Regions from separate parts of the Streptomyces sp. NBC_00872 genome, predicted to be linked through region 3. Evidence: riboswitches for the same ligand, from Rfam matches in the RefSeq annotation. Region 3 holds a riboswitch; each other region holds the start of a gene.
What was found. A riboswitch is a leader RNA that binds a small molecule or an ion and turns the genes downstream of it on or off. The one in region 3 is predicted to bind cobalamin.
Positions count from the first base shown of each region.

Region 1: another riboswitch for cobalamin. It lies ahead of metE (5-methyltetrahydropteroyltriglutamate--homocysteine S-methyltransferase); the one in region 3 lies ahead of OG214_RS08965 (prenyltransferase/squalene oxidase repeat-containing protein).
Region 2: another riboswitch for cobalamin. It lies ahead of OG214_RS29775 (cobalamin biosynthesis protein); the one in region 3 lies ahead of OG214_RS08965 (prenyltransferase/squalene oxidase repeat-containing protein).

Region 1 covers NZ_CP108806.1:7,748,393-7,751,659, reverse strand. Annotated here, with positions in the region: gene OG214_RS33205 (aminoglycoside phosphotransferase family protein) at 1-546, opposite strand, end outside; gene OG214_RS33200 (hypothetical protein) at 716-1,141, shown strand; cobalamin riboswitch at 1,354-1,571, shown strand; gene metE (5-methyltetrahydropteroyltriglutamate--homocysteine S-methyltransferase) at 1,734-3,267, shown strand, end outside.
Region 2 covers NZ_CP108806.1:6,969,130-6,972,396, reverse strand. Annotated here, with positions in the region: gene OG214_RS29785 (inorganic phosphate transporter) at 1-1,068, shown strand, start outside; gene OG214_RS29780 (hypothetical protein) at 1,099-1,305, shown strand; cobalamin riboswitch at 1,381-1,512, shown strand; gene OG214_RS29775 (cobalamin biosynthesis protein) at 1,548-2,615, shown strand; gene OG214_RS29770 (cobyric acid synthase) at 2,612-3,267, shown strand, end outside.
Region 3 covers NZ_CP108806.1:2,078,751-2,082,017, forward strand. Annotated here, with positions in the region: gene OG214_RS08965 (prenyltransferase/squalene oxidase repeat-containing protein) at 1-1,913, opposite strand, end outside; cobalamin riboswitch at 2,027-2,171, opposite strand; cobalamin riboswitch at 2,268-2,342, shown strand; gene OG214_RS08970 (hypothetical protein) at 2,462-3,267, shown strand, end outside.

The DNA.
Region 1 (3,267 bases), 5.7 Mb from region 3:
GCCGGACGCGTCGATCCGCGCCAGCGCGTTCAGGAACCCGGCCAGCGTGACGGCGAACCCGGTCAGGTCGTCGATACGACCGGCATCGGCGCTCTCCCCCTCCAGCCAGGGGTAGACGGACCAGTGCAGCGGATAGCCCTCGCCGGGCGCGCCCTTCGCCAGCGGAACGGGCACGGGGAGCGGGAGGCGCGGTGCGAGGAACGGCATCCACCGCTGTTCCTGGCCGACCTGCCCCGCGTACCCGGGACCGCTGGGAAGCCGAACGGTCATGGTGTCACCGAGGTGAAAGGTCCGGTTGTCGTTCCCGCCGACCGCGACAGGCCTCACGGGGAGCCCGGACCACCGGGGAAACTGCGTGCCGACCAGCCGCCGTACCAGCGCCGTGTCGATCGGCGGCACAAGGAGTCCCGTCGCCCCGTCCCCCGACCCGTCCCCCGGTCCTGCGCCCCGACTGTCCCCCGGCCCGTGCCCCGGTCCGTGCCCCTGCCCGTCCTCCGGCCCGTCCTCCGGTCCTTCGCCCGCTCCGGGCTGTCCGTTGTCGCTCATACGCCCCAGAGTGGTCAGCCTGCCCGCCGGCTGACAACCGAATTCCGCAGGTGCCGAGTCGTCAAAAGCCGGTCCTGGTCTTCTCGTCGTAAGGGACGCGAGGGATACGGATGTCCGCGACGTCGTCCGTGCGTGCTCCCGAGCCACGGCTCCCGCATAGGCTGGGACAGTGCCGAGCCTGCCAGTGCGAGATTACGGTCGAGTCGTAACTGTTGGGGCGTGGGCGGTCATCGCGACGATCTTTCTCGGATGGGCGAGCTTTCTGGTCGCCTTCGGCGTCTTCGAGCTCGGCCGGACGGGCGAGACGGAGCGCGTCAAGATCTCGTCGTGCCACTCGGAAGGGGGCGGGCGAGGGCCGAGCTACGTCGTGTGTGTCGGACGCGCTGTGGATGGCGGGACACAGGACGAGGTATCGGTGCGTTACGACGGCAGGCCGGGCGAGACAGTGGTGGTGGAGGAGACGCTGTTGGGCCCCAGCCCGGTTGTCGAGAAGGGCTTCGTCGAGTGGGCGGTGATCCTGGTCTTCCCGCTGCTCCCGCTGGGGATCGGCGTCCTGTGTGTGGCTCTCGCCGTGCTTGCTGCCCGGAGGCCGTGACTCCGTTCAGGCGTGCGCCGTCTCCCGCGAGCGCGTGAGCCGGACCGGGGCACTCCGACCGGGGCACCGGTCACGTACGGCCGCCCGCCCGGGACCGCTCCGCACCCGGTCACGCCCCGCACCCGGTCACGCACAGTTATCCGGATCGACCGCGTGTCTCATGTCACATTCCGGAATGTGAACAGAGGTGACCAGGAGGTTGCCCGCGCTCTAGCCTGGCTGGTGCAGCTGGTTCGCCCTGCCCGCCAGGCAGACGCGTCGTAAGAGGGAACCCGGTGGGAATCCGGGACTGCCCCGCAGCGGTAAGTGGGAACGACCGCCGTCATACGCACTGGATCCGGGCCGGATCTGGGAAGCGACGGCCAGTAGGAATCTGTCTCGGCAGATGTGCCCACGAGTCCGAAGACCTGCCCGTTGCCCGTACGCGAACGATCGCGTGCGGCCATCCCGGTGACCTCGTGGGCGGGTCGGCGTACATACCAGACGGACAGGCGCGCGCGACGGCGCGGAACTGTGCCGCTCGGTTCGTCACCCCTTCGCGCTCGCGTCCCGTCTCCGGGATCCAAGGAGACATCTCGCGAAGGAGATTTCCGTGACAGCGAAGTCCGCGGCCGCGGCAGCACGGGCCACCGTGTACGGCTACCCCCGCCAGGGCCCGAACCGGGAACTGAAGAAGGCCGTCGAGGGGTACTGGAAGGGCCGCGTCACCGCCGACGCCCTCCGGGAGACGGCGGCCGGCCTGCGCCGGGCCAACTGGCGGCAGCTGGCGGACGCCGGCGTCCACGAGGTGCCGACCGGCGACTTCTCGTACTACGACCATGTCCTGGACACCAGCGTCATGGTCGGTGCCGTACCGGCGCGGCACCGTGACGCCGTCTCGGCCGACGCGCTCGACGGCTACTTCGCGATGGCCCGCGGCACCCAGGACGTGGCGCCGCTGGAGATGACCAAGTGGTTCGACACGAATTACCACTACCTCGTCCCCGAACTCGGCCCCGACACGGTCTTCACCGCCGACTCCGCCAAGCAGGTCGCCGAGCTCAAGGAAGCCCTCGCGCTCGGTCTCACCGCCCGCCCGGTGCTCGTCGGCCCCGTCACCTATCTCCTGCTCGCCAAGCCCGCCCCCGGGGTGGCCGCCGACTTCGAACCGCTCACCCTGCTGGACCGGCTGCTGCCGGTCTACGCCGAGGTGCTCGCGGACCTGCGCGCCGCCGGCGCGGAGTGGGTCCAGCTCGACGAGCCCGCCCTCGTCCAGGACCGCACCCCGGCCGAGCTGAACGCCGCCGCACGCGCCTACCGTGATCTCGGCGGCCTCACCGACCGCCCGAAGCTGCTCGCCGCTTCCTACTTCGACCGGCTCGGTGACGCCCTGCCCATCCTCGCGAAGGCCCCGATCGAGGGCCTGGCGCTCGATTTCACCGACGCCGCGGCGGCCAACCTCGACGCCCTGGCCTCGGTGGGCGGACTGCCCGGCAAGCGGCTCGTCGCCGGTGTGGTCAACGGCCGCAACATCTGGATCAACGACTACGAGAAGTCCCTGTCCATCCTCGGCACCCTCCTCGGGCTCGCCGACCGGGTCGATGTGGCCGCCTCCTGCTCCCTCCTGCACGTACCTCTCGACACGGCCGCCGAACGGGACATCGACCCGCAGATCCTTCGCTGGCTCGCCTTCGCCGTGCAGAAGACCACCGAGATCGTCACCCTGGCCAGGGGACTGGCCCGGGGAACCGGCACCATCGCCGCCGAGATCGCGGCCAACCGCGCCGACCTCGCCTCCCGGACGAACTCCCCGATCACCCGCGACCCGGCCGTACGGGCCAGGACCGCCGCCGTCACCGACGCCGACGGCCGCCGCTCCCAGCCCTACACGGAGCGTGCGATCGCCCAGCGCGCCCATCTCAAGCTGCCGCTGCTGCCGACGACCACCATCGGCTCGTTCCCGCAGACCGATGACCTGCGCACGGCCCGCGCCGCGCTGCGCACGGGACGTATCGACACCGCCGGATACGAGGAGCGCATCAAGGCCGAGATCAACGAGGTCATCGCCTTCCAGGAGAAGACGGGCATCGACGTCCTGGTGCACGGCGAGCCCGAACGCAACGACATGGTCCAGTACTTCGCCGAAC
Region 2 (3,267 bases), 4.9 Mb from region 3:
AGAACGATCTCCGGCGGGCTCATCAACGAGAACGGCATCCGGACAGAAGTGATCTTCGCGGCGCTCGTCGGCGCCATCCTCTGGAATCTGCTCACCTGGCTCGTCGGTCTCCCGTCGAGCTCCTCCCACGCCCTCTTCGGCGGACTGATCGGCGCCACCCTGATGTCCGTCGGCACCTCCGGGGTCAACGGCGGTGTGGTCATCACCAAGGTGCTGATCCCCGCGCTCGCCGCGCCGGTCGTCGCCGGTCTCGCGGCGCTGCTCGCCACCAGACTGACGTACCGTATCGGCCGCCGCACGGACGACAAGGCCACCGCCAAGGGCTACCGCGCGGGCCAGATCGCCTCCGCCGGTCTGGTCTCCCTGGCGCACGGCACCAACGACGCGCAGAAGACCATGGGCGTCATCACGCTCGCGCTCGTCACCGGCGGTGTCCTCTCCCCCGGCTCCAACCCCCCGCTGTGGGTCATCGTCTCCGCGGGCACGGCGATCGCGCTCGGTACGTACCTCGGCGGCTGGCGCATCATCCGCACCATGGGCACCGGTCTCACCGATCTCGGGCCGCAGCAGGGCTTCGCGGCCCAGACCAGCGCCGCGACCGTCATCCTCGCCTCCTCGCACCTCGGCTTCTCGCTCTCCACCACCCAGTCCTGCTCCGGCGCCGTGATGGGCGCGGGCCTCGGCCGCAAGGGGGGTGTGGTCCGCTGGTCCACCGCCACCCGGATGTTCGTCGCCTGGGGACTGACCCTGCCCGCCGCGGGTCTGGTCGCGGCCTGCGCGGAGTTCCTGACCGGTCAGGGAAGTTGGGGCGTCTCGGTGGTCGCCGCACTGCTCCTCGCCTTCTCCGGCGCCATCTGGCTCGCCTCGCGCCGCCGCCCGGTCGACCACACCAATGTCACCGACGTCGACGAGGACGAGGCCGGGATCCTGGCCGACGGCATCACGGCCGTCACCACGTCGACCACGACAGCGGCCGGTGCCGGTGCCGGTGCCGGGCACGATCTGTCGACCACCATTCCGTCCCCTCCGGGCGGCTCCGGTGAGCCCGCCCGCACCGCCACGGTCTGAACCCCCCACGGTCCAAGGAAGAGCGAACGTATGAAAATCGACTGGGCAGCGCTCGGCGCGGTCTTCGGGGTCAGTCTCGTGGCGACCGTCGCCCTCGTGGGTCTGTTCACCCTGGGCGTCGTGGGTCTCGCCAAGCGGGAGCCGGGCTCCCTGGCTCTGGCGCGCACGGGCGCGTACGCCTGCTTCGCCCTGTGCGCCGGGGCCGTGGCGTACGGGATCTGGCTGATCGTCGCCTGACCCGGGTCCACCCGCCGATGTGGGGCTTCGCACACTGTCCCGTCGCAGGTCAGCGATGAGTTGACGGCTGTTCGCGGGGCGTGGTGGACTGCCGGGGCCATTTACGGCGGCAGAAGAGGAAGCCGGTGCGAATCCGGCGCGGTCCCGCCACTGTCACCGGGAGTCTTCTCCCGGGAGCCAGGAACTCTCGCCGCCGCACCACGTCGAGCCGGGGCGCGGACCCTGAGTGAGGACATTTCGCCATGCCTGGCTGCGGTTCTGCCGTCGTGCGCGGCGGCGGTTCGGCCGCCGAGCGGGTCTTCGCCTACGGCGCGGCCCTGGGGCTGCTGGGCGACCAGGTGTTCGCCGATCCGCGCCGGGGCCATCCGGTGGCCGCGTTCGGCCGGGCGGCGGGGGCCGTCGAGCGGATGCTCTGGCACGACCACCGCGGCTGGGGCACGCTGCACACCCTGGTGTGCGCCGGAGGCGCCGCAGGGCTCGCGATCGTCGCCGCGCGGGGTACGGAGACCGTACGGGCAACACGGGCCACGCGGGCCGTACGGAGCAGCCTTGCCGCCTCCGTCGCGCTGACCGCCCTGGCCACCTGGTCCGTCGTCGGCGGCACCTCGCTCGGCCGGGAGGCACGCGCCATCGGCGCGGCGCTCACCGCCGGGGACATCGAGCTGGCCAGGGAGCGGCTGCCGCGGCTGTGCGGGCGCGATCCGCAGGCACTGGACGGACAGCAACTCGCCCGCGCCGTCGTGGAGTCCGTCGCCGAGAACACCTCCGACGCCGTCGTGGGCGCGCTGGTGTGGGGGGCGATCGCGGGGGTGCCGGGGCTGGTGGGATTCCGGGCCGTGAACACGCTGGACGCGATGGTGGGCCACAGGTCCCCCCGGTACCGCCGGTTCGGCTGGGCGTCGGCCCGGCTCGACGACCTGGCCGGCTGGCCGGGGGCCCGGCTGACCGCCGCGCTGGCCGCCGCGGCGGGCGGCGATCCGCGCGCGGCCCTGCGGGCGGTACGGCAGGACGCGCGGAAGCATCCGAGCCCCAACGCGGGCCCGGTGGAGGCGTCGTTCGCGGGCGCGCTGGGCGTACGGCTCGGCGGGACGCTCGCGTACGGCGGACGGGTGGAGCACCGGCCCGTACTGAACGGCGAGGGGCGGCCCGTGGATACGGCCGACATCGAGCGGGCCGTGCGCCTGTCGCGCCGGGTGAGCGGATACGCCCTCGCGGTCTGTGTCGCAGGCCGGTTCGCGTACGGCGCGATACGCCGCCGTACCACGGACACGCGCCGCCGTACGGCGGCCACGGGAAAGGGACGTGGATGAGCCGGGGCGGGCGCGGCGGGGGCCTTCTGGTGGCCGGGACCACCTCGGACGCGGGCAAGAGCGTCGTCACGGCGGGGATCTGCCGGTGGCTGGTGCGCCGTGGGGTGAAGGTCGCGCCCTTCAAGGGGCAGAACATGTCGCTGAATTCGTTCGTGACGCGCGAGGGCGCGGAGATCGGACGGGCGCAGGCGATGCAGGCCCAGGCGGCCCGGGTGGAGCCGACCGCGCTGATGAATCCCGTCCTGCTGAAGCCCGGCGGTGACCGCAGCAGCCAAGTGGTGCTGATGGGACGGCCGGTGGGTGAGCTGAGTGCCAGGGGGTTCTTCGGCAGCGCCGAGGGGACCGCGCCGGAGAACTCCGCCACGGGGAACGCCCTTGCCGGGAACTCGTCCGCGGGCGGGGCGACTTCGGGGCAGGCGCTGCGCGGTGGACGGCGCGAGGCGCTGCTCGGGCCCGTCCTGGAGTGCCTGGAGGAGCTGCGCTCCACCTATGACGCCGTGATCTGCGAGGGCGCGGGCAGTCCGGCCGAGATCAATCTGCGCCGTACCGACATCGTGAACATGGGGATCGCGCGGGCCGCGCGGCTGCCGGTGGTGGTGGTCGGGGACATCGACCGGGGCGGGGTCTTCGCCTCGTTCTTCGGTACGACCGC
Region 3 (3,267 bases):
AGGTCCCGGCCGCCGAAGTCCCGGGGGTCCCGGCCGACGCTCTCGGCGAGGAGTGCGGTCTTGCCGATCGATCCGCCCGCGGCGTACTCGGTGCCGACGCCCGTCCAGTCGTGGACCGTACGGCCCTCGGGGTCCTCGCCGCGCTTGTCGAGGAAGTCGACGATGCCGCGCAGGGCGTTGTTGTCGTGGCCGGTCGCGGCCAGCGCGAAGGCGCCGTCGATGGTGAGACCGAAGTCCGCCCGGCCGCCGCCTGCCGTGTAGTACCGCCCCTGCTTGAGACGGTCCGGGCCGGTCAGGTACGCGACGCCCTTCTTCAGGTCCGGGCCCGCGCCGGGCGGGGTGGTGGGGGGAGCCGTCGGCGGGGTGGTCGGCGGCCGGGTGGGTTCGGGCCGCTCCGTGGTCAGGGTCACCAGGCTGGTGTCCACGCCGGCGAGTACGGCGGGGGCGGTCGGATAGAGGGCCGCGTCCGAGGCCCCTTCCTCGAATCCGAAGCCGCCGTCCGGGAGTTGCCGTGCGGACAGCCAGGAGACGGCGGCGTCCGCCCGGTCCGTGTCACCGAGGGCGCGCAGCGCCTGGGCCGCGTAGGCGGTGGCGGTCACACTGCCGGTGGCGGAGCCGGTGTAGCCGGGGAAGCCGCCGTCCTGGCGCTGGGCCTTCCTGAGATACGCGCGGGCCCTGCCGACGGCGTCGGCCCGGCCGCCCGCCTTGTCCAGGACAAGGGCGACGAGCCCGGTGGTCGCGGGATCGCCGTCGCAGTACTCACCCGGACGGATCAGGATGCTGGTGATACCGCCGTCCTGGCACTGGAGCTGGGTCAGCCGCTCCACGGTCCCGGCCGGGGGACGAAGACCGCCGCGCACCACGGCCAGCACGGCGAGCGCCTGCCCGTCGGCGTACGAGGCACCGGGGAAGTCGCCCTTCGCCGTGCAGCCGGGCGCCGGACCGCCGGACTCGGGACCGGCCGCGCAGACGTTCTCCACCAGATCGCCGAGCAGGTCATGGCCCGCGAAGGCACGCGGGTCGCCTCCGGTGATCTCGGCGAGCAGGGCCAGCCGGGCGGCGGCGGTCGCGTCGGGCGGGGCGTCCTCGCCGCCGGGATAGGCGTAGGCGTCGGTACTGGCCGTGAGGAACGCCGTGACCTTGTCGAGACGGCCGCTCCCGCCGCCGGACGCCGCGAGGGCGTAGGCGGCCTCGGTCGTCAGGAGGTGGTTCGGACTGTCGGCGCCCTCGTCGACGACCCGCTCGCCGTCCGTGAGCCGGCCCGTCAGCCACCGGGCGGCGGCGGGAATGTCCACCTCACCCGCGGGAAGGGTCGGGGGGCCGCTGGGCTCGGACGGGCCGCCGCCACCGGCGCGTACCTCATCCGGCGTGAAGCTGGGTCTGCCGGTGGTGCCGCCGACATCCGTGCCGCCGAACACCCACGCGTCGACATCGCCCGCCTCGGGCTCGCGGTCCATGGCGCCGAGCGGGCTGTAGGACCACTCGTCCTGTCCGGGCGAGGCGATCCAGTACGACCAGTAGGCGGTGGCCTGCGGCGTCAGTACACAGTCGTCCTTGTCGGGAGTCGGGTACCGCGTACCGGAGTTGAAGGATCCGGAACCGATACGGCAGATGAAGGCGGGGCCGTCGTGCTCGGTGCCCTCCGTGGTGAACCCGCCCTCGTGCAGAAGCTCGTAGCCGGTGGTGGGGGTGGTGTCGCAGCCCCGCTCGACCGTGCCGCCGAAGGGCCCGAAGTCGACGGCGACCACCGCGCCCCTGGTGGCCGTGCAGTCCCCGACGGGGTCGGCCGCCGCGAGGGGCGTTCCCGTGACGAACGCCATGGCGGCACCGAAGGCGAGAAGGGCCGCCGATATCAGCGACACCGGTCGTCTCCGCCCGGCGTCGCGCCGGTCTGCTCCCTGTGCGGTCCCCACCACGGCCCCTCGTGTTGTCCGGGCGGCTCGCGCGTGGTGAAAAGACCCCCGTCACACGGCTCATGTCATGGGGAGGCCGATCGAACCACGCCGTAGTCCGCGACGGCGTTTCTCGCTGATCCAGCGCTCCAGGCAGTCCGGCTCGCCCGTGCTGCGTCGGGCCTACGGTTGCGGGTCAGCGCCGGATTCCGACCGGCTTCCCCTGGAGCTGCTCGCTTATCAGCCGGATTGGAACACGCCTGTGAAGACAGCGTCAAGGCGGCCTGGACCGCGTCCGTTCCCCCTGCGGCGGGCGGCGGCCGGGGCGTCTGGCGGGCCGGTGATCCCTCGGGTAGCGTCCGGGGCTGCCATGTGGGGGAACCCGGTGGGAATCCGGGGCTGACGCGCAGCGGTATGGGACGGCGGGGGCTGTCCCGAGCCCGAATGCCCATATGGCGGCGAGACACAGGAAGCCGTACCACGCGTCCGGACGGCGGCCCCGCCCGTCTCCGGCGTTGCGCCGCGAGAACGGTGTGCCAGGCCGGCGTCCCTCATCCCAGGAGCAGGCCATGTCCCGTTCTCTCACGTCCCGCCGCGTCGCGCTCGCCGTCCCCGCGGCGCTGGGGGCTCTCGCCCTGACGGTGCCGCCCGCGGCCGCGACCTCCACCCCGGCGCAGATCGCCACCTCGAAGACCAACGGTGTCGCCTACCTCGAATCCCTCCAGGCCGCGGACGGTTCGTACGCGGGCGCCGGTCTGTCCAACGAGTGGGTGTTCAGCGCCTTCGCCGCGGCCGGCACGGCCGCCGTGGACGTCACGCCGGGCGGCGACGCCACCAAGAACGCCCGCACCGTCTACCGGAACCTCCTGGCCACCGCCGGGTGGCCGTCCGCCTCGCCCGTGGTCACCGACTACGAACGCGGCACGCTCAACGCGTACGCGGCAGGCGTCGATCCCGCGCGCGTGTCCGCCTCCCGCAATCTCATCGCGGACATCTACTCCTACTGGCAGACCGCGGAGACCGGTTACTTCGGGCCGTCCGCCAACTACAACGGCACGGTCTTCGCCGCGCTCGCCCTCGGCGGCGCCAGAACCCAGGCGGGCGGACAGCGGGTGCCGCAGGCTCTGCTGGACGCGATGATCACGCGGATCCGCGCCAACCAGCACAACGACGGCGGCTGGAACTACAGCAAGGCCGAGGGCAACCCGGCCCAGCTCGCCGCCGCGAGCGACATCGACATGACCGGCGCCTCCATGGCCGCCCTCTGCGCCTCCGGCGTGCCGAACACCGATACGGACATCAGCCAGGCCAAGGCCTTCCTCAAGAGCAAACTCGTCAGCAACTCCGGCGCCTTCAACGCCATGTTCGGCGCCAA